Regions from separate parts of the Romboutsia sp. 1001285H_161024_C4 genome, predicted to be linked through region 3. Evidence: riboswitches for the same ligand, from Rfam matches in the RefSeq annotation. Region 3 holds a riboswitch; each other region holds the start of a gene.

Region 1 (3,292 bases), on a different contig from region 3:
AAAATCTCAAAAAGTATCTTAATTTAAGATATTTTTGAGATTTTTACTTTAAAGTAATACAATTATATTAATAATTAAGCTAATTTATTAAAGTTTTTTACCTAAACAAGCCATATAAATTACAAACTCATTTTCTCCATCTAAATCTAACATATTATCAATTATATCCTGATCATATATTCCGATAGCACAAGTCCCGTAATTAAGAGATTCTGATGCTATGTAAAGATTCTGGCAAACATGTCCAATATCTATAAGTATTTTCTTATGAGCAGTTATACTAAATCTATGTTCACTTCTATATGGAATACAACTCCAAGCAAACACAACGGCACTTTTAGATACGAAACCTTGAACAAAAGGTTGGTTTGGAGTTGCTTTATCTATTTCATCATCTATATTGCTTAAAGTCTTTATAAATAAAAGTTTATGTTCTAAAGGTAAATATCTGTAAACTCCACTCTTTAAACCATCAACATTATTTATTATTAAATATGTTTCAAATGGGTGAGTGCAACCAGCAGAAGGTACAGTTCTTAAGGCACTAAATTTATCTTTTACAGTTTGGATTCCTTGAGTAGCCCATAGTAAATACGAAAGTTCAGATAAATTTATTTTTTCATCACTATATTTTCTTATACTTCTTCTATCATTTATACAATCTAGTACGTTAGGTTTAACTAAAATGTCTTTGCTTACAGGAGGTAACTCTATTAAATTAGAATTTGAATCATATTCTTTTTGGAAAGAAGGAGCGGGTATTCCTTTTTGTTTATCCGTTTTTATCTGTTTTAGTATTTCAAAATCAGCTTTGAAAAATTCTCTGTTTTGTGCAATTTTATCCATAGATGTCTCCTTATTAAAATGTATAAATTTTTACACTTATTATACCATATATATAAATATAAGTGGAAAAAGCCTAAATGGTAAAAATTTCATATTAGAAGCTTAATTACAGATAAAAATTAATAAATATTTTTGTGTAGTAATAATTAATATTTGCTTTAATAGAATATATTCAAAAATATATTAAAATTATTTTAAATTAAAAAAAACTATTTTAATTTATAAAAAATTATGTATAATTAATATAGATGACTAAAAATTACATATTAGCAAACCTAGAGAAATCTAGCGACGCAAAGCTAAAGGGGCTAAGGTAAAATTAGACTATGCCAGCCAGTTGCCAAAGAATTGATATTCTTTGTTTTTATAGAGTTATCTTATGATATAATTGTAAGATTGTTTTATAATGTTTACTTTAGATGGCAACTACCCTTTATAAAGGGTAGTTTTTTATTTAATAAAAACAACTATAGCTCTATAGCAAGACTATATTTTGAAATTTGGGGTAAAATATTTAGTTATTGTAAATTCATATAATATAAGAGGGAGAATATTATGAAGAAAAAGATAGCATCAATATTGGCCATATCTGTTATAGCAACAAACAGCACACCTGCTTTAAATGTTTTTGCTAACGAAGTAATAAAGGAAAAAGCATTAGCGATAGAGGAACAAGTTTCTAAAAGTATGACAGTTAGTGATTTTAAAATTAAGAACAATCCTAACTTCGCTAAGTATAATGAACTTTATAGAGTTGAGATACAGTCTATAACAAACAATGGAAGAAGTTACCCAGGAACTAAGATAGAAAATGCTATAGATGGAAAACTTAATACACATTGGGAAACATACACTAGAAATACAAATGAATTTAAAAATGAAGTAATTGTGGAGTTTAAAGATATAGCCGAGATAAATAGATTAGCTTATGCTACAAGACAAGACGGGGCTAAAGGTAAAGGATATCCTACTAGTGCAGAGATATATGTTTCAGAGAGTGAAATAGGTGAAGATTTTAAACTAGCAGGAAAAATAGAAGGAAGTAAAGTTACAGGTGGAATGGTTGAATTTAAATTTGATACTGTAAGAGCAAAGAGAGTTAAATTCAAATTCGTAGAAGCACATGACGAGTGGGCAAGTGCCGCAGAGTTTTGGTTCTATAAAGAGGATAGAATTCTAGATAAGATGGAAAGATTATTTACTAATGCAAACATGAATGAAGTAAGTAAAGAGTTTGCAACTCCTGAAGCATTAAACACTTTAGAGAAAGAAACTGAAGGACATCCATTCCGCGATAGCTTTAAAGAATATATAGATAATGCAAGACTTGTTCTAGAGAACAAAGAGGTTAACTTTATTGAAACTAAAGTATCTAAGTTATTAGGGTATGGAACTGAAAACCAAAAAGCTTATGATGACAAGTTTATGTTAGGTAAAGACCACATCGTTAATACACAAGTAAATGGTGGAACTTACTCTACAACAAAAATAGAATATATGTATGATGGTGACCCTAATACACATTGGGAAACAAACAGAAGCAATGGTAATGGTTTCACTAATGAAGTGGTATTCACTTTTGATGAAATAGAACAACTTGATAGAATAGCATTATTACCTAGAAGCGGAAATCAAAAAGGATTTCCTACTAAGTATGAAATATATGCTTCAGAAACTTCTCAAGGGGATACATTCAAATTAGTTTCTAGCGGTACTGCAGAAGTTACTAAAGACTTCATGCAATTTAAATTTAACCCAACAAACTTTAAGAGACTGAAGTTTGTATTTAAAGAGTGCCATGAAAATAGACCATTCATATCAGAAGCTAGGTTCTATAAAGAAGATGCTTTATCAGAGAAAATGGATAAACTATTTACAGACAGTAATAAGAATACAGTAAACCCTGATTTTGGGACTTTAGAGAAACTTACTGCTTTAGAGAATGAAGCGAAGGCACATCCTTTATACAGTAAGTTCAAAGAAGATTTAGATGATGCTAAACTTGTATTAGAAGGTAACGAGGTAACTTATGCAGATGCTAAAGTTTCGAAGTTTAAAGCTTTTGGAACTCCAGAGTTAGCAGAGTATGATAAGACTTATAAGATAGATAATAGTCATATAAAGAATATAACTACTAACGGTAGACATTGGTCAAATCAAACTATAGATAAAGCTATAGATGGTGATCCTAACACTAATTGGCATTCTGATGCTAGAAATAGCGAAACTCATACAAACGAAGTTATAATGACTTTAGACCAAATAAGAACTTTAGATAGAATAGTATATTATTCTCCGAGAGATAGAGGTTTCGCAGAGAAGTTCGATATCTATACTTCTAAGACTAGTGAAGGAGACACATTTACTAAAGTAACTAGTGGTAGTGCTTCAAGAACTGGAGACTCTATATCTATAAAGTTTAATCCAACTCAAGCTAGAAGAGTTA
Region 2 (3,292 bases), on a different contig from region 3:
GTTTCCAAAATTTATAGTTAAATTTCCATTATTAGTGTTTATTTTATCTTTAAATTGATCTGTTACCCACTCAAAGCTTTCATCTTTATTGTATTTACCTATACTTATACTGTCCTTTAAAAGTTCCATTCCTTTAGGTGTAAAGTCATTTAAAGTTACATTTTTAAGATTTGACCTATTTTCATTAATATCTATTCTATATCTTACATTTTCGTTCATAGATGCTACATTTTTACCTTCTGAATTTTTAGCAGAGGTATAACTATACTTACTTATAACATCTTTTGCTTCATTTTTTTGTTTTAATATAACAGTACTATTTAACTTACCATCGCTTTTATTAAATACTGCTGTATTCTTATAAGAACTCAAATTTTGAGTAATCTTTGTCTTATAAGTTACAATATATTTATCTTTAATATTTCCAAAGTTTATACTAAGCCTATTAGATGATTTGCTTATATTTAAGCTATCTGTGACATCTGTTTCTGCGCTATCTCTTTCTATTTTAATTACATTTACAGAACTTGGTATAAGCTCCATTCCTTCAGGCATATTATCTGTTAATACTGCATTTGATATATTTGAAAATTTCTCATTAACATATACTCTATATTGTTGAGTTTTTCCTAGTACTGGATAATATATATTTCCTACCGTATTTCCATCTGAATCTACATGGTCATAATTATTTATAGTTTTAAGAATCTGTCTATCTATTATAGGCTCTGTTTCATTAGATGGTTTTATAGCTATTTCTATGCTAGTAACTGGTTTTCCATCAACCCATACCTCTATCTTCTGATTATCTACTTCTTCCGTTTTATCTGCATATGCTGATACATTAACATATCCTCCTATTGCATCATAAACATCATCCCCAAAAGTTGCTACTACTTTATTACCTTCCATTTGTACACTTTTAAAATGCTCTGGGGGGAATTTAAAGCTAAATCTTTCAAGCCAACTAGGCATTTCAAATTCTATAGTATCACCTGGTTTTATACTCCCTGGACCATATTTAGACTTATACTCTAGTTTAAAATTCAATTTTTCTCCAGGCTCAATCTCTTTTTTATCACATGTTATAGATACTTCTATTGTATCCCCTTGATTATCTGTCTTAACTTCTTCAGCATACGCAAAATGTGTATTAATTAACACATTTATAACCATTAGTACTGACGTAAGTATCGATATTATTTTTTTTCCTAACTTGTATTTATTTTTCAATAAATTTCACCACCCTTTTTAAATCTTTTTATTTTAAAATAAAAAAGACTATTCAAGATAATGATGATTTATTATCTGAATAGTCGGTTGCACTATTAACTCCATATACCTCAAGTGCCCATATACAAGGTATACTTCTTCATTCCTATTTTTAGCTTATATGTATTTATGCCCTTTTAATAATTTTGCTTTGTGTGCATTTATGCTATATAAAATTGTTAGCTTTCATTTGATTTTCATTAATGTCTTATCAATAAACTTTTATTTTAAAATAAAAAAGACTATTCAAGATAATAATGATTTATTATCTGAATAGTCGGTTGCACTATTAACTCCATATACCTCAAGTGCCCATATACAAGGTATACTTCTTCATTCCTATTTTTAGCTTATATGTATTTATGTCCTTTTAATTATTTTAATTTGTTCGCATTTATGCTATATAAAATTGTTAGCTTTCATTTAATTTTCATTAATGTCTTATCAATAAACTTGTATCTTAAAATAAAAAAGACTATTCGAATAATATTTAAATATTATCTGAATAGTCGGTTGCACTATTAACTCCATATACCTCAAGTGCCCATATACAAGGTATACTTCTTCGCTCCTAATTTTAACTTTTGAATATAATTATATAATCTCAGTGATTTATTATACCCTTTAATTTAGTTAAAGTCAATTTTAGATTTTTTATAGTAAATTTTAACTTATTTTTTATCTATATTTATCAAGTTCTCTTAAACATGCCACTGTAATTTCATCTTGTGGATCTAATTCATAAGCTCTTTCTATATAATATATAGCATCATCTATATCACCTTTGTTTAGATATGCCATCCCTAAATTGCATAATATTTCTGGATCTTCTTTTATTTTAGCTGCTTGTTCAAAGTGTTCTATAGCTTTATCTATATTGAACATACTAGCTTCACAAAGGCCTAGTTCAACCATTGTATCTACTTGATGTGGTTTAGTTATAAGTATTTTTTCAAAATATTTCTTAGCTTCTTCAAATTCACCCATATTTTTATAAGCTAATCCTATCATAAATAATAAGTTCCACCAATCAGGATGATCTTGTTCAAGAGGTAATAATTTTTCTAGTCCTTCTTCACATTTTCCTTGGAATACTAAATTATAACCTTCTTCATATTGAACTTTAAAGTCCATCTTTCCTATATTTTCTTGAACCTCTGCCATTAAGTCTGCATCTAACCCTAATTTTTGTGCTTCTTCCCATATAACTCTAGCCTTTAAATATTGACCTTGATTGTAGTAATGGTATCCTAAATGATAGTAAGCTAAAGCAAAGTTTTCATCTAATTGTATAACCATTTCCAACTTTTCTAAGGCTTCTAATAAAAACTTATTCATAGCTTCTTTGTCCATATCTTTTTGATACTGCTTTGCTAGTTCCTGGCAAACTATTGAATAATGATATAATCCATCTATGTCATTTGGATACATACTTATCATAGCTTTTAAGTATATTAACGAATCAGTTATCTCACCAATATCAAAGTATTTTTTAGACATATAGCCCATATATTCTTTTATATTTATATTTACTTTTTTGATAAAAGCATCTAAAAATTTTCTGTATTCTTCATTATACTTAAATTGGCTATCAATACCCATTATATATATCATAGCATCTGCTATAGACATTGTATTTATCTTATCTTGTGCTGTCTTTTCTTTTATTCCTTTAACTAATACCTCATTTTTTATAGGTACATCTAATCCACCCTTAGGTATAGTGTAACCTTCTAAGTTAAATTCTCCACCATGTTTTATAGTTATAAAAGATAATTCTTCTGTTTTCTTTAATAAATACTTTTCTATTTTAAACTTCATTTTTTCCTCCTTTGTAACTTCACATAATAATTTTTAATCTATTAATGTTTATACCCATTAAAAATTTATGTGATATGTTTTCATAATATATAATACCAATATGTAATAATTAGCATTTAATATTATATGTTAACACTATATGACTTTGACTTTTCAAAAACTTTGTTATCATCATCATAGACAAATAAAATTATATTTT
Region 3 (3,292 bases):
AATGGATTAGCAGGAAAGACTATATACATAGTAGGTGGAGAGAGCCAAATATCTAAAGAAGCTGAAGCAAAATTAGCTAAATTAGGAACAAAAGTAGAAAGAATATCAGGAGATGACAGATATGCTACATCTTTAGCTATAGCTGAAAAAGTTGTAGAGGGAGAAAAAGCAGGAGCTGAAAAGCCTGCATTCGTAGTTGGTGGAAACGGTGAAGTAGATGCAATGAGTATAGCCGCATATGCTGCACAAACAAAATCTCCAATAGTAGTAACAAATAAAGCTGCTATAACTAAAGAAGCTAAAGAATTTATGGCTAAGAGAGATATGACAATAGTTGGTGGAACTAGTTCAGTATCTGATGAAGTTAAAGCTGAATTAGACGCTATGGATGATGTTAAAAACAATGTAGAAAGATTATCAGGAGCTGATAGACAAGGAACTAACGCTGCTGTTATAAACAAGTTCTATAATGATAAGACTACAAATGCATTTGTAGCTAAAGATGGATACGGAGTAGGAAAGAGCCATTTAATAGATGCTTTAACTGCAGCTCCTTTAGCAGGAAGCCAAAATGCTCCAATAGTATTAGCTACAAATAACTTATCAGTAGATCAAAAAGAAACTGCTGAATTAAAGTTAACAGGTGTTAAGAAGATAGTTCAAATAGGACAAGGAATAGCAAACACTGTAATAGAAAAGATAGTTGAAATAGTAAAATAATTAAAGTGTTAATATAGATAGAACCTACCTCATGAGAGGTAGGTTTTTTATTATAAAGCCTAAACAATAAATTAAATAACTGTTATGATATAATATATTCAATTAAATAATGTAACACAAAAGGGATTATATAAGGAAAAATTAAATGAGGGAAAAAGTATTACCTAGAAGAAAAAGATAATCCAAAAGCAAGTAACATGAAATTGGGATTAGAAGAAATAGTGATAGATGATGTAGTAGTTGGAGATAAGGTAACTACTATAAAAGGAAAGAATTTTACAGATAGTAGTCATGTGTACGTAAATGATAAGAAAGTAGAAACTAAAAGAATAGATTATGATACTTTAGAGATTGATAATGTAGATGGTATAAAAAAAGTATGTGTCAAGCAACTTGGTAGATATGATGGAGAACTTGGAAGCACAAATGAATATATCGTTAAATAAAAGAGCCTTAAATGGGCTCTTTTTTAATGAGTATAATGTAATATAATTAATTAGCATTAAAATAAAAATTAGGGGTACATATTTAGTATTATTAATGAAATAGTCGAATAAAATAAATAAATAATGTCGAAAAATAAGCGAAAATGTCGCTTGAAATAGGTTGATATCGAAATTATTATGAAATATAATGAATATGAATAAAAATTATTTATTAATAAAATAAATTTATTGTGAATCATATGCAGAAACGTTGAAATATAATCTGTACATGGGCACTTAGATTATATGGAGTTAGTAGTGCAACCGGCTAAATTTGATTCTAGGGGTATATCTAGAAATATTTTTAGTCTATTTTTATGAAAAAATATAAAAATAAGGAGATTAAAAATGAATAAACAAGCAGTAAAGTTTATTAAAACAAAAAAAGCATTAGCAATAGGGTTAACAGCTAGTATAGTATCTACAACATTAGCACCAACATTTGCAGATACAACTAAAGATAAAGTGTTAGCAGGGAATGACAGATACAAAACAGCAACAGCCGTATCTAATGAAGGATGGAAAAGTGCTAAAGAAGTAGTAATAGTAAATTCTAGTAAAGTAGCAGATGCACTTAGTGCAACACCATTTGCAACTCAAAAAGATGCACCAATACTTTTATCTAAAAAAGACACATTAGGGGAAGATACAAAGGCTGAATTAGCTAGATTAAAAGCAGAAAAAGTATATATAATAGGTGGAGAAAACTCAGTAAGCCCAAAAGTAGTAGAAGAATTAAAAGCTATGAACATAGCTGTTGATAGAATAAAAGGTGAAGATAGATACGATACTTCATTAGAAGTAGCAAAAGCTATAGATAAAGCTAAAAATATAGAAGAAGTAACAGTAGTAAGTGGAAATAAAGGACTTCCAGATGCTATAAGTGTAGCACCAGCAGTAGGGGATAAAAATATGCCAGTGATACTATCATCTACAGATAGCCTTGGAAAAAGTGAAGAATGGATAAAATCTCAAGGAATAAAAAAATCTTATGTAGTAGGTGGAGTAGTTAGCGATAAAGTAATGAACAAACTACCTAATGCAGAAAGAATAGCAGGAGAAGATAGACACGAAACAAATGCAAAAGTTATAGATAAGTTCTACAGTGATGTAGAAGTTGAAAATGTGTTCTATGCTAAAAGTGGAATGGGAAATGAAGATCATTTAGTAGATGCTTTAGCAGTTGGACCATTAGCAGCTAAGAAAGATTCACCAGTTGTAATACTTGGAAACAAATTACATACAGCACAAGAAGATGCAATAGCTAGAAAAAAAGTTAAAGAAATGGTACAAGTAGGACAAGGAATAAATGAAAACTCTAAAAAAGCATTAAAAGACACTCAAATAAGAGAAACTTTTGTAGTTAAGACAGTAGCTGAATTAGAAGAAGCTTTGAAGAAAGCTAATCATCACGATGTTATAGAATTTAGACCAACATCAACAATAACTCAGGATTTAACTATAAATAGTGACAAGCTTTTAGAAGTTAAATTCTTTGGAAAATATAGCGGAAAAATAACTGTTAAAGCTAGTAGATCTACTGTTGTTGTAGACAAAGATGCTACATTAAAAAATATTGTAGTTGAAGGAAGTGGAGTTGTAGTTGAAAACAACGGAACTATAGAAGGATTTAAACCAGCAGGTGATACAGTATTAGAAGGAAATAAACCAAACCCACCATCAACTGGAGGAGGCGGAGGAAGTACAACTCCAAGACCACCACAAGATACAACAAAGCCTCGTGTATTAAAATCAAATACAAATGAAAAAGCAGTAGTATTAGAGTTTAATGAAAATATAAATAGCAATGTAGATGATATATCAAAAGAAATAAGCGTAATATCAAAAAACGATGCTACTAGCAAAACAAGTATAGAGAAAACAGCATATATAAAAGAAAATAAATTAGTAGTATTATTTAGCGAAAAATTAGAACAAGGTAGTACTATAAAAGTAAATGCTGATGCTATAAAAGATGACAGTAACAACAAAAATGAAGCAATTGAAATAGAATATAAAGAGAATAAAGAATTAAAACTAGAAAATATAGAATTTAAAAAGGATATTCATAAAATAACTGAATATGG

Evidence for each region. A riboswitch is a leader RNA that binds a small molecule or an ion and turns the genes downstream of it on or off. The one in region 3 is predicted to bind cyclic di-GMP.
Region 1: another riboswitch for cyclic di-GMP. It lies ahead of I1959_RS08620 (NPCBM/NEW2 domain-containing protein); the one in region 3 lies ahead of I1959_RS03680 (cell wall-binding repeat-containing protein).
Region 2: another riboswitch for cyclic di-GMP. It lies ahead of I1959_RS11160 (SpaA isopeptide-forming pilin-related protein); the one in region 3 lies ahead of I1959_RS03680 (cell wall-binding repeat-containing protein).

Annotation. Positions count from the first base shown of each region.
Region 1 is NZ_JADNAJ010000004.1:95,270-98,561, reverse strand. It holds gene I1959_RS08625 (SagB/ThcOx family dehydrogenase) at 88-846, opposite strand; cyclic di-GMP riboswitch class I at 1,105-1,191, shown strand; gene I1959_RS08620 (NPCBM/NEW2 domain-containing protein) at 1,402-3,292, shown strand, end outside.
Region 2 is NZ_JADNAJ010000006.1:88,491-91,782, forward strand. It holds gene I1959_RS11160 (SpaA isopeptide-forming pilin-related protein) at 1-1,233, opposite strand, end outside; cyclic di-GMP riboswitch class II at 1,306-1,389, opposite strand; cyclic di-GMP riboswitch class II at 1,539-1,622, opposite strand; cyclic di-GMP riboswitch class II at 1,772-1,854, opposite strand; gene I1959_RS11165 (tetratricopeptide repeat protein) at 1,951-3,093, opposite strand; gene I1959_RS11170 (B12-binding domain-containing radical SAM protein) at 3,216-3,292, opposite strand, start outside.
Region 3 is NZ_JADNAJ010000002.1:25,326-28,617, forward strand. It holds gene I1959_RS03670 (cell wall-binding repeat-containing protein) at 1-720, shown strand, start outside; gene I1959_RS03675 (hypothetical protein) at 918-1,166, shown strand; cyclic di-GMP riboswitch class II at 1,401-1,484, shown strand; gene I1959_RS03680 (cell wall-binding repeat-containing protein) at 1,554-3,292, shown strand, end outside.